Regions from separate parts of the Streptomyces sp. CA-142005 genome, predicted to be linked through region 1. Evidence: riboswitches for the same ligand, from Rfam matches in the RefSeq annotation. Region 1 holds a riboswitch; the other holds the start of a gene.

Region 1 (5,903 bases):
GTCCGGGGTGAGCCGGTCGTAGGGAACGCCGGACGGGGTGACGAGCACCAGGTCGCCGATGCGCGCGGAGACGTTCCCGGAGGTGCCGACCACCAGCCCGTCGGCCACGGTCCGCCGCGCCGTCGCGACCAGTTCCGCCCAGATCCGTTCGTGTTCCGCGTCCCGCCGCTGTCCAGCCATGCCGTGATCCTGCCAGCCGCGTCCACGGAAGGGGGATGGACGGTCGCTTCCGGCCGGAAGTGCGCACTCCGAATGGGCGAAAACACCGCGAACCGCCGCAAAAAGGCGCTGATTCGCCGATCCGCGGGCTTTCAATGGTCTCTCTTGCCCGCCGGACGATCTTCCGTCCGCCGACCCGGGGAGACACATGGCCCGCGAACGCACCCTTCTCCGTCACCGCGCCGGTGTCCTCGCGGCGGCCACGGCGACGCTCGCCCTCACTGCCACCGCGTCCGCGGCCGCCGGGCCTCCGGCACTGGCCACGGGCCTGCCCCGGGGGCACGACGTCTCGTCCCACCAGGAGCACGTCGACTGGGCGGCCGCCCGGTCCATGGGCGCGCGGTTCGTCTACGTCAAGGCGACCGAGTCCACGAACTACCGCAACCCCTACTTCTCCGAGCAGTACGACGGCGCCCGCGCGGCGGGCCTGTACCGGGGCGCGTACCACTTCGCACGGCCGGACAAGTCCTCCGGCGCCCGGCAGGCCGCGTACTTCGTGCGGCACGGCGGGGACTGGGCGGCGGACGGCCGGACGTTGCCGCCCGCGCTCGACATCGAGGACAACCCGTACAGCAAGAAGCACAAGTGCTACGGGCTGGGCAGCACGCGGATGGTCCGCTGGATCCGGTCCTTCAGCGACGAGATCAAGCAGGAGACCGGCCGCCGCCCGGTGATCTACACGACGACCCAGTGGTGGCGGCTGTGCACCGGCAACAGCCGCGCGTTCGCCAAGAGCCACGCCCTGTGGATCGCCCGGCACGGCACCTCGCAGCCGGGGACGCTGCCGGGCGGGTGGCGGTACTGGACGTTCTGGCAGTTCGACATCGACGGCCGGCTGCCGGGTGACCAGGATCTCTTCAACGGCTCCACGAGCCGGCTGCGGGCCCTCGCGCGGGGTTGGTAGCCAAGGGACGCCTGGGCCGTCCGAGCCAAGCGGAACCTCAACCACCCCCTTCGGACACCCCTACGCCCGTCGCCGTTCACCTTCCGTTCACTCAGGTTGCCTACGGTCGTCCAGCCAATGACCTCGAACGATTGCCTGGGTAAATGGAAAGCTTCTCGCTGATCCTCGCGATAGTGGTGATAACCGCTCTCGCGTTCGATTTCACGAACGGTTTCCACGACACCGCCAACGCGATGGCCACGACCATCTCGACAGGCGCCCTGAAGCCCAAGATCGCGGTGGCCATGTCCGCCGCCCTCAATCTGGTGGGCGCCTTCCTCTCCGTGGAGGTCGCCAACACGATCTCCAAGGGTCTCGTCGACGAGACCGGCATCCGTCCCGAGGTCATCTTCGCCGCCCTGGTCGGCGCGATCCTCTGGAACCTGATGACCTGGCTGGTGGGCCTGCCCTCCAGCTCCTCGCACGCCCTGATGGGCGGTCTGATCGGCGCCACCATCGCCTCCGCCGGCTTCGGCGCCGTGCACGGTGACGTCCTGGTCACCAAGGTGCTGCTCCCCGCGGTCGCCGCGCCGATCGTGGCGGGCGTCGCCTCGATGCTGGCCACCCGGTTCTCCTACGGCATCGGCGGCAAGGCCGAGGGCGAGGCCACCCGCAAGGGCTACCGCGCCGGCCAGATCGCCTCCGCCGGCCTGGTCTCCCTCGCGCACGGCACCAACGACGCCCAGAAGACGATGGGCATCATCACCCTCGCGCTGATCACGGGCGGCGCGATCGCCCCGGGCTCGAACCCTCCCACCTGGGTCATCCTCTCCGCCGGCCTCGCCATCGCGCTCGGCACCTACATCGGCGGCTGGCGGATCATCCGCACCATGGGCAAGGGCCTGACCGACCTGGAGCCGCGCCAGGGCTTCGCCGCCCAGACCAGCGCCGCGACCGCCATCCTGGCCTCCTCCCACCTGGGCTTCTCCCTCTCCACCACGCATGTCGTCTCGGGCTCGGTGATGGGCGCGGGCCTCGGCCGCAAGGGCGGGGTGGTCCGCTGGTCCACCGCGACCCGCATGGCCGTCGCCTGGGTGCTCACCCTCCCGGCCGCCGCGCTGGTCGGCGCGGGCGCCGAGTCCGTCACGGACCTCGGTGACTGGGGCACCGCCGTCGTCGCCGTCTTCCTGGTCGCCGCGAGCGCCACGATCTGGAAGGTCTCCCGCCGCGAGGTCGTCGACCACACCAACGTCGTCGACGCGCCCGAGGAGCCGGCCGGCGTGGTGACCGCCGCCATCGCCGCGGTGACCCCGCCCCCGGCGGGCACGATCACCGAGGACCTGACGGCCACGATCCCCGCCCCGGCCACCGCCGGGCCCGCCCCCGAGGCCGCGCCGCCGGCCGCCACCGTCTGACCCCGGCCACACCGGTAACCAAGGAAGCAACCCCATGAAGATCGACTGGTCGGCCCTCGGCTCCGTCTTCGGCGTCAGCCTCGTGTTCACGGTGGGCCTGGTGGCCCTGTTCACCCTCGGCATCAACGGTCTGGCACGGCGCGAGAAGGCCGCGGCCGAGGGCGGCTCCGCCACCCTCGCCGTCACCGGCGCCTACCTCTGCTTCGCCGCGTGCGCGGCGGCGGTGTCGTACGGCATCTTCCTCATCGTCTCCAAGTCCTGACGGACCACCACGAACCAGGCAATCCGAAGGCTCCCCGCCGTCCGTGACGGAGGGGAGCCTTCGTCATGCCCAGGGGTCACGGGCGCCCCACGGTGTGGGGATCGGCACACTCTCCCCGCGCAGGTCAACGGCAAGTTGACGGCCGTTCCGGGCGCGTGGTGGACTGCCCAGGCCATGTACGGCGGCAAGAGAGGAAGCCGGTGCGAATCCGGCGCGGTCCCGCCACTGTCACCGGGGAAGAACCCCCGGGAGCCAGGAACTCTCACCGCCGAATCTCGTCGAACCAGGGCGCGGACACCCTGAGTGAGGACACGGATCGCCATGCTCGGCTGCCGAAGGACCCGTACCAGGCCCGCTCCTGTACCCACGGCCGGCTGAGCCGATGGGTGCCGATCGCTCCTACGCGTACGGCGCCGCCGCCGGCCTTCTCGGTGACCTGCTCCTCGGCGATCCGCGCCGCGGGCATCCGGTCGCCGCGTTCGGGCGTGCGGCCGCTGCCGTGGACCGCGCGTTGTGGCACGACCACCGCGGCTGGGGCGCCGTGCACACCGTCGTGTGCGCCGGTGGCGCCGTCGCACTCGGCACGCTGGCCGCACGCGCCGTACGCCCCTCCCCCGCCGCCTCCGCCGCGCTGACCGCCGCCGCCACCTGGGCGGTCGTCGGCGGTACCTCGCTCGCCCGGGAGGCCCGCACGATCGGACGCGCCCTGGAGTCCGGGGACGTCGAGGCCGCGCGGGCGCGGCTGCCGCATCTGTGCGGCCGGGACCCGCAGGCGCTGGACGCCGACGGGATCGCCCGGGCCGTGGTCGAGTCGGTCGCCGAGAACACCTCCGACGCCGTCGTGGGCGCCCTGGTGTGGGGGGCGGTGGCCGGGGTGCCCGGGCTGCTGGGGTTCCGGGCCGTCAACACCCTGGACGCGATGGTCGGTCACAAGTCGCCCCGCTACCGCCGCTACGGCTGGGCCTCCGCCCGGCTGGACGACCTGGCCGGCTGGCCGGGGGCCCGGCTGACCGCCGTCCTCGCGGCCGCGGCCGGACCGGACCCGCGCGGTGCCCTGCGCGCCTGGAAGGCCGACGCCCGCCGGCACCCGAGCCCCAACGCCGGGCCCGTGGAAGCGTCGTTCGCGGGGGCGCTCGGCGTCCGGCTGGGCGGAACGCTCTCCTACGGCGGCCGGGTCGAGCACCGGCCCGTGCTCAACGGGGACACCGGCCGGGCCGTCCGGATCACCGACATCGACCGGGCCGTACGGCTCTCCCGCCGCGTCGGCCTGCTCGCGCTCGGCGGCACGGTCGCCGCGCGCCTCCTCGTCAAGAGCGTCAAGGGCCTGAAGGGACGTGCGAAGTGAACGGGGGACTCCTCGTCGCCGGCACCACCTCCGACGCCGGCAAGAGCGTCGTGACAGCCGGGATCTGCCGGTGGCTGGTGCGCCAGGGTGTGAAGGTCGCGCCGTTCAAGGCGCAGAACATGTCGCTCAACTCCTTCGTCACCCGCGAGGGTGCCGAGATCGGGCGGGCGCAGGCCATGCAGGCCCAGGCGTGCCGGGTCGAGCCGACCGCGCTGATGAACCCGGTGCTGCTCAAACCGGGCGGCGAGCAGAGCAGCCAGGTGGTGCTGCTGGGCAAGCCGGTGGGCGAGTTGAGCGCACGCGGCTACCACGGCGGGCGGCAGCAGAAGCTCCTCGGCACGGTGCTGGACTGCCTGGCCGAGTTGCGGGGCACGTATGACGCGGTGATCTGTGAGGGCGCGGGCAGCCCGGCCGAGATCAATCTGCGCCGGACCGACATCGTGAACATGGGCATCGCGCGGAACGCGCGGCTGCCCGTGCTGGTGGTCGGCGACATCGACCGCGGGGGCGTCTTCGCCTCCTTCTTCGGCACCGTGGCCCTGCTCTCGGCGGAGGACCAGGAGCTGGTCGCCGGGTTCCTGGTGAACAAGTTCCGAGGCGATGTCTCCCTGCTGGAGCCCGGCTTGGAGATGCTGTACGGCCTCACCGGGCGGCGCACGTACGGCGTGCTGCCGTTCCGGCACGGGCTCGGCATCGACGAGGAGGACGGGCTGAGGGTCTCCCTGCGCGGAACCGTGCGGGAATCCACCGTGGCTCCCCCCGTCGGCGAGGACGTACTGCGCGTCGCCGTGTGCGCGATCCCGTTGATGTCCAACTTCACCGATGTGGACGCGCTCGCCGCCGAACCGGGGGTCGTGGTGCGGTTCGTGGACCGGCCGGAGGAGCTGGCGGACGCGGACCTGGTCGTCATCCCGGGCACGCGCGGCACCGTGCGGGCGCTGGAGTGGCTGCGGGAGCGCGGGCTCGCGGACGCCCTCGTCCGAAGGGCCGCCGAAGGACGCCCGGTTCTCGGCATCTGCGGCGGCTTCCAGATCCTCGGCGAGCGCATCGAGGACGAGGTCGAGTCGCGGGCCGGCACGGTCGACGGGCTCGGTGTGCTGCCCGTACGGGTCCGGTTCGCGCGCGAGAAGACCCTGACCCGGCCGTCCGGACAGGCCCTGGGCGAGCGGGTCGAGGGGTACGAGATCCACCACGGGGTCGCCTCCCTGGAGGGCGGGCAGCCCTTCCTCGACGGCTGCCGGGTCGGTCAGACGTGGGGCACCCACTGGCACGGCTCGCTGGAGTCGGACGGCTTCCGCCGGGCCTTCCTGCGCGAGGTGGCCGCCGCCGCGGGCCGCCGCTTCGTGCCCGCGCCCGACACCTCCTTCGCCGCGCTGCGCGAGGAGCAGCTCGACCGGCTCGGCGACCTGATCGAACAGCACGCGGACACGGACGCGCTGTGGCGGCTCATCGAGTCGGGCGCGCCGCAAGGACTGCCTTTCATCCCACCGGGAGCGCCTGCATGAGCACAGTGTTGTTGTTGTCGACCGCCGACACGGATCTGCTGGCGGCCCGGGCCTCCGGCGCGGACTACCGCATCGGCAACCCGACCCGGGTGGACGTCGGGCAGGAGCTGCCGGGGCTGCTCGCGGGCGCGGACCTCGCCGTCGTACGGCTGCTGGGCGGCAAGCGCGCCTGGGAGGAGGGGCTGGCCGTCCTGAGGGCGTCCGGCGTGCCGACCGTGCTGCTGGGCGGCGAGGCCGTACCGGACGCCGAGCTGATGGCCGAGTCGTCGGTGCC
Region 2 (5,903 bases), 3.6 Mb from region 1:
CTGGCGGTGGCGCTGACCGGCATCCTGGCGACGATGCCGTACATCGCGCTCCAGCTCGTCGGCATCCAGGCGGTGCTGGACGTGATGGGCGTCGGCGGGGACGGCAGCACCAACTGGTTCGTGCGGGACCTGCCCCTGCTGATCGCGTTCGGCGTGCTCGCGGCGTACACCTACTCGTCCGGCCTGCGCGCCCCCGCCCTGATCGCGTTCGTCAAGGACACGCTGATCTACATCGTCATCGCGGTGGCGATCATCTACATCCCGATCAAGCTGGGCGGCTTCGACGACATCTTCGCCAAGGCGGGCCACGCCTTCAGCCAGGTCAACCCGGCGACGGGCAAGCCGCGCGGCGCGCTCGCGCCTCCGGAGGCCGGCCAGTGGACGTACGCGACCCTGGCCCTGGGCTCCGCGCTCGCGCTCTTCATGTACCCGCACTCGATCACCGCGACCCTGTCCTCCAAGAGCCGTGAGGTGATCCGCCGCAACACCACCATCCTGCCGCTGTACTCCCTGATGCTCGGCCTGCTGGCCCTGCTGGGCTTCATGGCGATCGCGGCCGGGGTCAAGGTCACCAACGGCCAGCTGGCCATCCCGCAGCTGTTCGAGAACATGTTCCCTGACTGGTTCGCGGGCGTGGCCTTCGCGGCGATCGGCATCGGCGCCCTGGTCCCCGCGGCGATCATGTCGATCGCGGCGGCGAACCTCTTCACCCGCAACATCTACAAGGACTTCATCAAGCCGGACGCGACGCCGAAGCAGGAGGCCCAGGTCTCCAAGGTCGTCTCGCTGCTGGTGAAGGTCGGCGCGCTGGTCTTCGTGCTGACGATGGACAAGACAGTGGCGATCAACTTCCAGCTGCTGGGCGGCATCTGGATCCTGCAGACCTTCCCGGCCCTGGTCGGCGGGCTGTTCACCCGCTGGTTCCACCGCTGGGCCCTGCTCGCCGGCTGGGCGGTCGGCATGGTGTACGGCACGGTCGCCGCGTACGGCGTCGCCTCCCCGACGCAGAAGCACTTCGGCGGCTCGGCGAAGGAGATCCCCGGCATCGGCGAGATCGGCTACATCGGCCTCACGGCCTTCGTCCTCAACGTCGTGGTCACCGTGGTCCTCACCTTCGTCCTCAAGGCCGTGAAGGCCCCCGAGGGCGCCGACGAGACCAAGCCGGAGGACTACACGGCGGACGCGGGCGACCCGGGGGTCCAGGTGGAGCTGCCGCCGGCCACCGCGGGCGCCGGTCACTGAGCGACTGCCGTACGACGGGCCGCCGGAGGAAATCCGGCGGCCCGTTGTCGTACCCCTCGGGCAGACTCGGTGCCATGGACATCCGGATCCGCCCCGCAGCCCCCGCCGAGTACGACACCCTCGGCGAGATCACCGCCCAGGCGTACCTCCAGGACGGGCTCCTGGACTTCGGCGAGAGCGACGCGTACCTCGGCGAACTCAAGGACGTGGCCAAGCGAGCGGCCGCGGCCGACGTACTCGTGGCCACCCGGGACGACACCCTCCTCGGCGGCGTCACCTTCGTGCCCTCCCCCGGTCCCATGGCCGACATCGCGCGGCCCGGAGAGGCCGAGATCCGCATGCTGGCCGTCGCCAGAGCCGGCCGCGGCCAGGGCGCCGGCGAGGCCCTCGTCCGGGCCTGCATCGACCGCGCACGGGCCACCGCGGGCTGCCGGGCCGTCGTCCTGTCGACCCAGCGCACCATGCACGCCGCCCACCGCATCTACGAACGGCTGGGTTTCGTTCGCACACCCGAGCGGGACTGGAATCCGCTGCCCGAGCTGGACGACATCACTCTGCTCACCTATGAGTTGACGCTCTGACACCGCCACGACACAACATCTGGGGGTGACACGACAGCCCGGCACTAGATGTATGCTCATGCTCGCTGTCGCCGCAGGGGAATCCGGTGCGAATCCGGAACTGTCCCGCAACGGTGTACTTGTGCGCGTCTGCGCCCAGGAGTCAGTCCGAGGACCTGCCGACAGCGCACCCGGCCGTCCGGTTCGGGTGACCTTCAGACGTCCGGGCCTCGTGGGATGGGCCGGTGGACGCGACGCCGTGTGCGCTCGTGGCTGCCCCCTGCCCTCCGCAAGGCCCCCGTGCCGAGCGAGGGAGAGCCCCACGTGACCATCGCGCCAGCAGATCCGGCTTCAGCCAGCGGCCTGGAGACCGACGGTCCCGGTACCGCGTTGCTGCGGACCCTGACCGAGCTGACCGCCGACCTCCCCGACGCCGACCCCGGCCGGGTCGCCGCCGCCGCGCTGCGCGGCCGGTCGGCGCGCGCGGACGAGTCGGAGTTGCGCGAGCTGGCCACCGAGGCCGCCGCCGGGCTCATCTCCGAGGACCCCGCCTACTCCCGGCTGGCCGCCCGGCTGCTGACCCTCTCCATCCGCGCCGAGGCCGCCTCGCAGGGCGTGACCTGCTTCACCGAGTCCGTGGCCGTGGGGCACCGCGAGGGACTCATCGCCGACCGCACCGCGGAGTTCGTGCGGCTGCACGCCGAGCGGCTCGACGCGCTGATCGACCGCGGGGCCGACGACCGCTTCGGCTACTTCGGCCTGCGCACCCTGCACAGCCGTTACCTGCTCCGGCACCCGATCACCCGCAGGGTCATCGAGACGCCCCAGCACTTCATGCTGCGGGTCGCGAGCGGCCTGGCCGAGGACGACACCACCCGGTCGGTGGACGAAGTGGCAGCGCTCTACCGGCTCATGAGCCGGCTCGACTACCTCCCCTCCTCCCCCACGCTCTTCAACTCCGGTACGCGGCACCCGCAGATGTCGTCCTGCTACCTCCTCGACTCCCCGCTGGACGAGCTGGACTCCATCTACGACCGCTACCACCAGGTGGCCCGGCTCTCCAAGCACGCCGGCGGCATCGGTCTGTCGTACTCCCGGATCCGCAGCCGCGGTTCGCTGATCCGCGGCACCAACGGGCACTCCAACGGCATCGTGCCGTTCCTGAAGACCCTGGACGCCTCGGTGGCCGCCGTGAACCAGGGCGGCCGGCGCAAGGGCGCCGCGGCCGTCTACCTGGAGACCTGGCACTCCGACATCGAGGAGTTCCTGGAGCTGCGGGACAACACCGGTGAGGACGCCCGCCGTACGCACAACCTGAACCTCGCGCACTGGGTCCCGGACGAGTTCATGCGCCGGGTCAACGCCGACGGGCAGTGGTCGCTGTTCTCCCCGTCGGACGTGCCGGAGCTGGTGGACCTGTGGGGCGAGGAGTTCGACGCCGCCTACCGCAAGGCCGAGGCGGCGGGCCTGGCGAAGAAGACCATGCCGGCCCGCGAGCTGTACGGCCGGATGATGCGCACCCTCGCGCAGACCGGCAACGGCTGGATGACCTTCAAGGACGCGGCCAACCGCACCGCCAACCAGACGGCCCTGCCGGGGCACGTCGTCCACTCCTCCAACCTCTGCACGGAGATCCTGGAGGTCACGGACGACGGGGAGACCGCGGTCTGCAACCTGGGGTCCGTCAACCTGGGTGCGTTCGTCGACATGGCGACCGAGGACCTCGACTGGCAGCGACTGGACGACACCGTCCGCACCGCCGTCACCTTCCTCGACCGCGTGGTCGACATCAACTTCTACCCGACCGAGCAGGCGGGGCGGTCGAACGCCAAGTGGCGTCCCGTCGGCCTCGGCGCGATGGGTCTGCAGGACGTCTTCTTCAAGCTGCGCCTGCCCTTCGACTCAGCGGAGGCCAAGGCCCTGTCCACGCGGATCGCCGAGCGGATCATGCTCACCGCGTACGAGGCCTCCGCCGACCTGGCCGAGCGCAACGGCCCGCTGCCGGCCTGGGAGAAGACCCGTACGGCCCGGGGCGTGCTGCACCCCGACCACTACGGCGTCGAGCTGGCCTGGCCGGAGCGCTGGGCGGCCCTGCGCGGCCGTATCGCCGAGGTCGGCCTGCGCAACTCCCTGCTGCTGGCCATCGCGCCCACCGCCACCATCGCCTCCATCGCGGGCGTGTACGAGTGCATCGAGCCGCAGGTGTCGAACCTGTTCAAGCGCGAGACGCTGTCCGGCGAGTTCCTCCAGGTCAACTCCTATCTGGTGCAGGACCTGAAGGAGCTGGGCGTCTGGGACGCCCGCACCCGTGAGGCGCTGCGCGACTCGGGCGGCTCGGTGCAGGACTTCGCGTGGATCCCGGCCGAGGTGCGGGCGCTGTACCGAACGGTCTGGGAGATCCCGCAGCGCGGGCTGATCGACATGGCGGCGGCCCGCACCCCGTTCCTGGACCAGGCCCAGTCCCTGAACCTGTTCATGGAGACGCCGACCATCGGCAAGCTCTCCTCGATGTACGCGTACGCCTGGAAGTCGGGCCTGAAGACGACGTACTACCTGCGCTCCCGCCCGGCGACCCGCATCGCCCGCGCCGCCCAGGGCCAGGCGCAGACCAAGACCCCCATCCCCGTCCAGCAGGCCGCCGACCCCGACGCCGTCGCCTGCTCCCTGGAAAACCCCGAGTCCTGCGAGGCCTGCCAGTAATGTCCAACCGTCCCCAGAACCTTCTCGACCCGGGCTTCGAGCTGACCCTGCGCCCCATGCGCTACCCCGACTTCTACGAGCGCTACCGGGACGCGATCAAGAACACCTGGACCGTGGAGGAGGTCGACCTCCACTCGGACGTCGCCGACCTCGCGAAGCTGACGCCCGAGGAGCAGCACCTCATCGGCCGTCTGGTCGCCTTCTTCGCGACCGGTGACTCGATCGTCGCCAACAACCTGGTGCTGACGCTGTACAAGCACATCAACTCCCCCGAGGCCCGGCTCTACTTGAGCCGTCAGCTCTTCGAGGAGGCCGTGCACGTCCAGTTCTACCTGACGCTCCTGGACACCTACCTCCCCGACCCGGACGACCGCGCGGCCGCCTTCGCCGCGGTGGAGAACATCCCCTCCATCCGGGAGAAGGCCGGGTTCTGCTTCAAGTGGATCAACGAGGTCGAGAAGCTCGAGCGGCTGGAGACCAGGGCCGACCGCCGTCGGTTCCTGCTCAACCTGATCTGCTTCGCCGCGTGCATCGAGGGCCTGTTCTTCTACGGCGCCTTCGCGTACGTCTACTGGTTCCGCAGCCGGGGCCTGCTGCACGGCCTCGCCACCGGCACCAACTGGGTGTTCCGCGACGAGACCATGCACATGAGCTTCGCGTTCGACGTGGTCGACACCGTCCGCAAGGAGGAGCCGGACCTGTTCGACGACGAGCTCGGGCAGCAGGTCACCGACATGCTCAGGGAGGCCGTCGAGGCCGAGCTGCAGTTCGCGCGGGACCTGTGCGGCGACGGCCTGCCGGGCATGAACACCGAGTCGATGCGGCAGTACCTGGAGTGCGTCGCCGACCAGCGCCTCGTCCGCCTCGGCTTCGCCCCCGTGTACGGCTCGCAGAACCCGTTCTCCTTCATGGAGCTGCAGGGCGTTCAGGAGCTGACGAACTTCTTCGAGCGCCGCCCGTCGGCGTACCAGGTGGCGGTGGAGGGCACCGTCGACCTGGACGAGGACTTCTGATCCCTCCTTTCACCCCGATCACCCCGGGCCTCCTGGGCCCTCCTGATCTGGCGGTCGATGATCTTGTCGTGCGCGATGCCGATCACCGCCGGGAGGACCAGGAGGCCCAGGATCCCGATCACGGCGATCATTCCGAGCAGTCCTTCTGTCTGTGTCACGTTCATGGACACCACTGTCACGCCGAATGCTCCTTACCGGGAGTGGCAGGACTGCCGTACACCCTCGATTTACTGCCACCGGCGAGGCACACTGGCAGCATGCTGCAGAACGTGGCCGCCGTGCTGCTGGACGGCGTGAACCCCTTCGAGATGGCCGTCGTCTGCGAGGTCTTCGGCATCGACCGCAGTGACGAGGGTCTGCCGGTGTACGACTTCGCGGTCGCCTCGGC

The links. Region 1 has a riboswitch for cobalamin ahead of ACQPXS_RS13450 (cobalamin biosynthesis protein). Riboswitches for the same ligand answer to the same signal wherever they lie in the genome.
Region 2: linked by a shared signal. The riboswitch ahead of ACQPXS_RS30215 (ribonucleoside-diphosphate reductase subunit alpha) and the one ahead of ACQPXS_RS13450 (cobalamin biosynthesis protein) in region 1 are both predicted to bind cobalamin.

Annotation. Positions count from the first base shown of each region.
Region 1 is NZ_CP192078.1:2,813,779-2,819,681, forward strand. Features, by position in the region: gene ACQPXS_RS13430 (class II aldolase/adducin family protein) at 1-180, opposite strand, end outside; gene ACQPXS_RS13435 (lysozyme) at 368-1,123, shown strand; gene ACQPXS_RS13440 (anion permease) at 1,267-2,517, shown strand; gene ACQPXS_RS13445 (hypothetical protein) at 2,552-2,779, shown strand; cobalamin riboswitch at 2,922-3,063, shown strand; gene ACQPXS_RS13450 (cobalamin biosynthesis protein) at 3,162-4,124, shown strand; gene ACQPXS_RS13455 (cobyric acid synthase) at 4,121-5,629, shown strand; gene cobN (cobaltochelatase subunit CobN) at 5,626-5,903, shown strand, end outside.
Region 2 is NZ_CP192078.1:6,444,465-6,450,367, reverse strand. Features, by position in the region: gene mctP (monocarboxylate uptake permease MctP) at 1-1,242, shown strand, start outside; gene ACQPXS_RS30220 (GNAT family N-acetyltransferase) at 1,317-1,823, shown strand; cobalamin riboswitch at 1,876-2,000, shown strand; gene ACQPXS_RS30215 (ribonucleoside-diphosphate reductase subunit alpha) at 2,127-4,502, shown strand; gene ACQPXS_RS30210 (ribonucleotide-diphosphate reductase subunit beta) at 4,502-5,515, shown strand; gene ACQPXS_RS30205 (GlxA family transcriptional regulator) at 5,773-5,903, shown strand, end outside.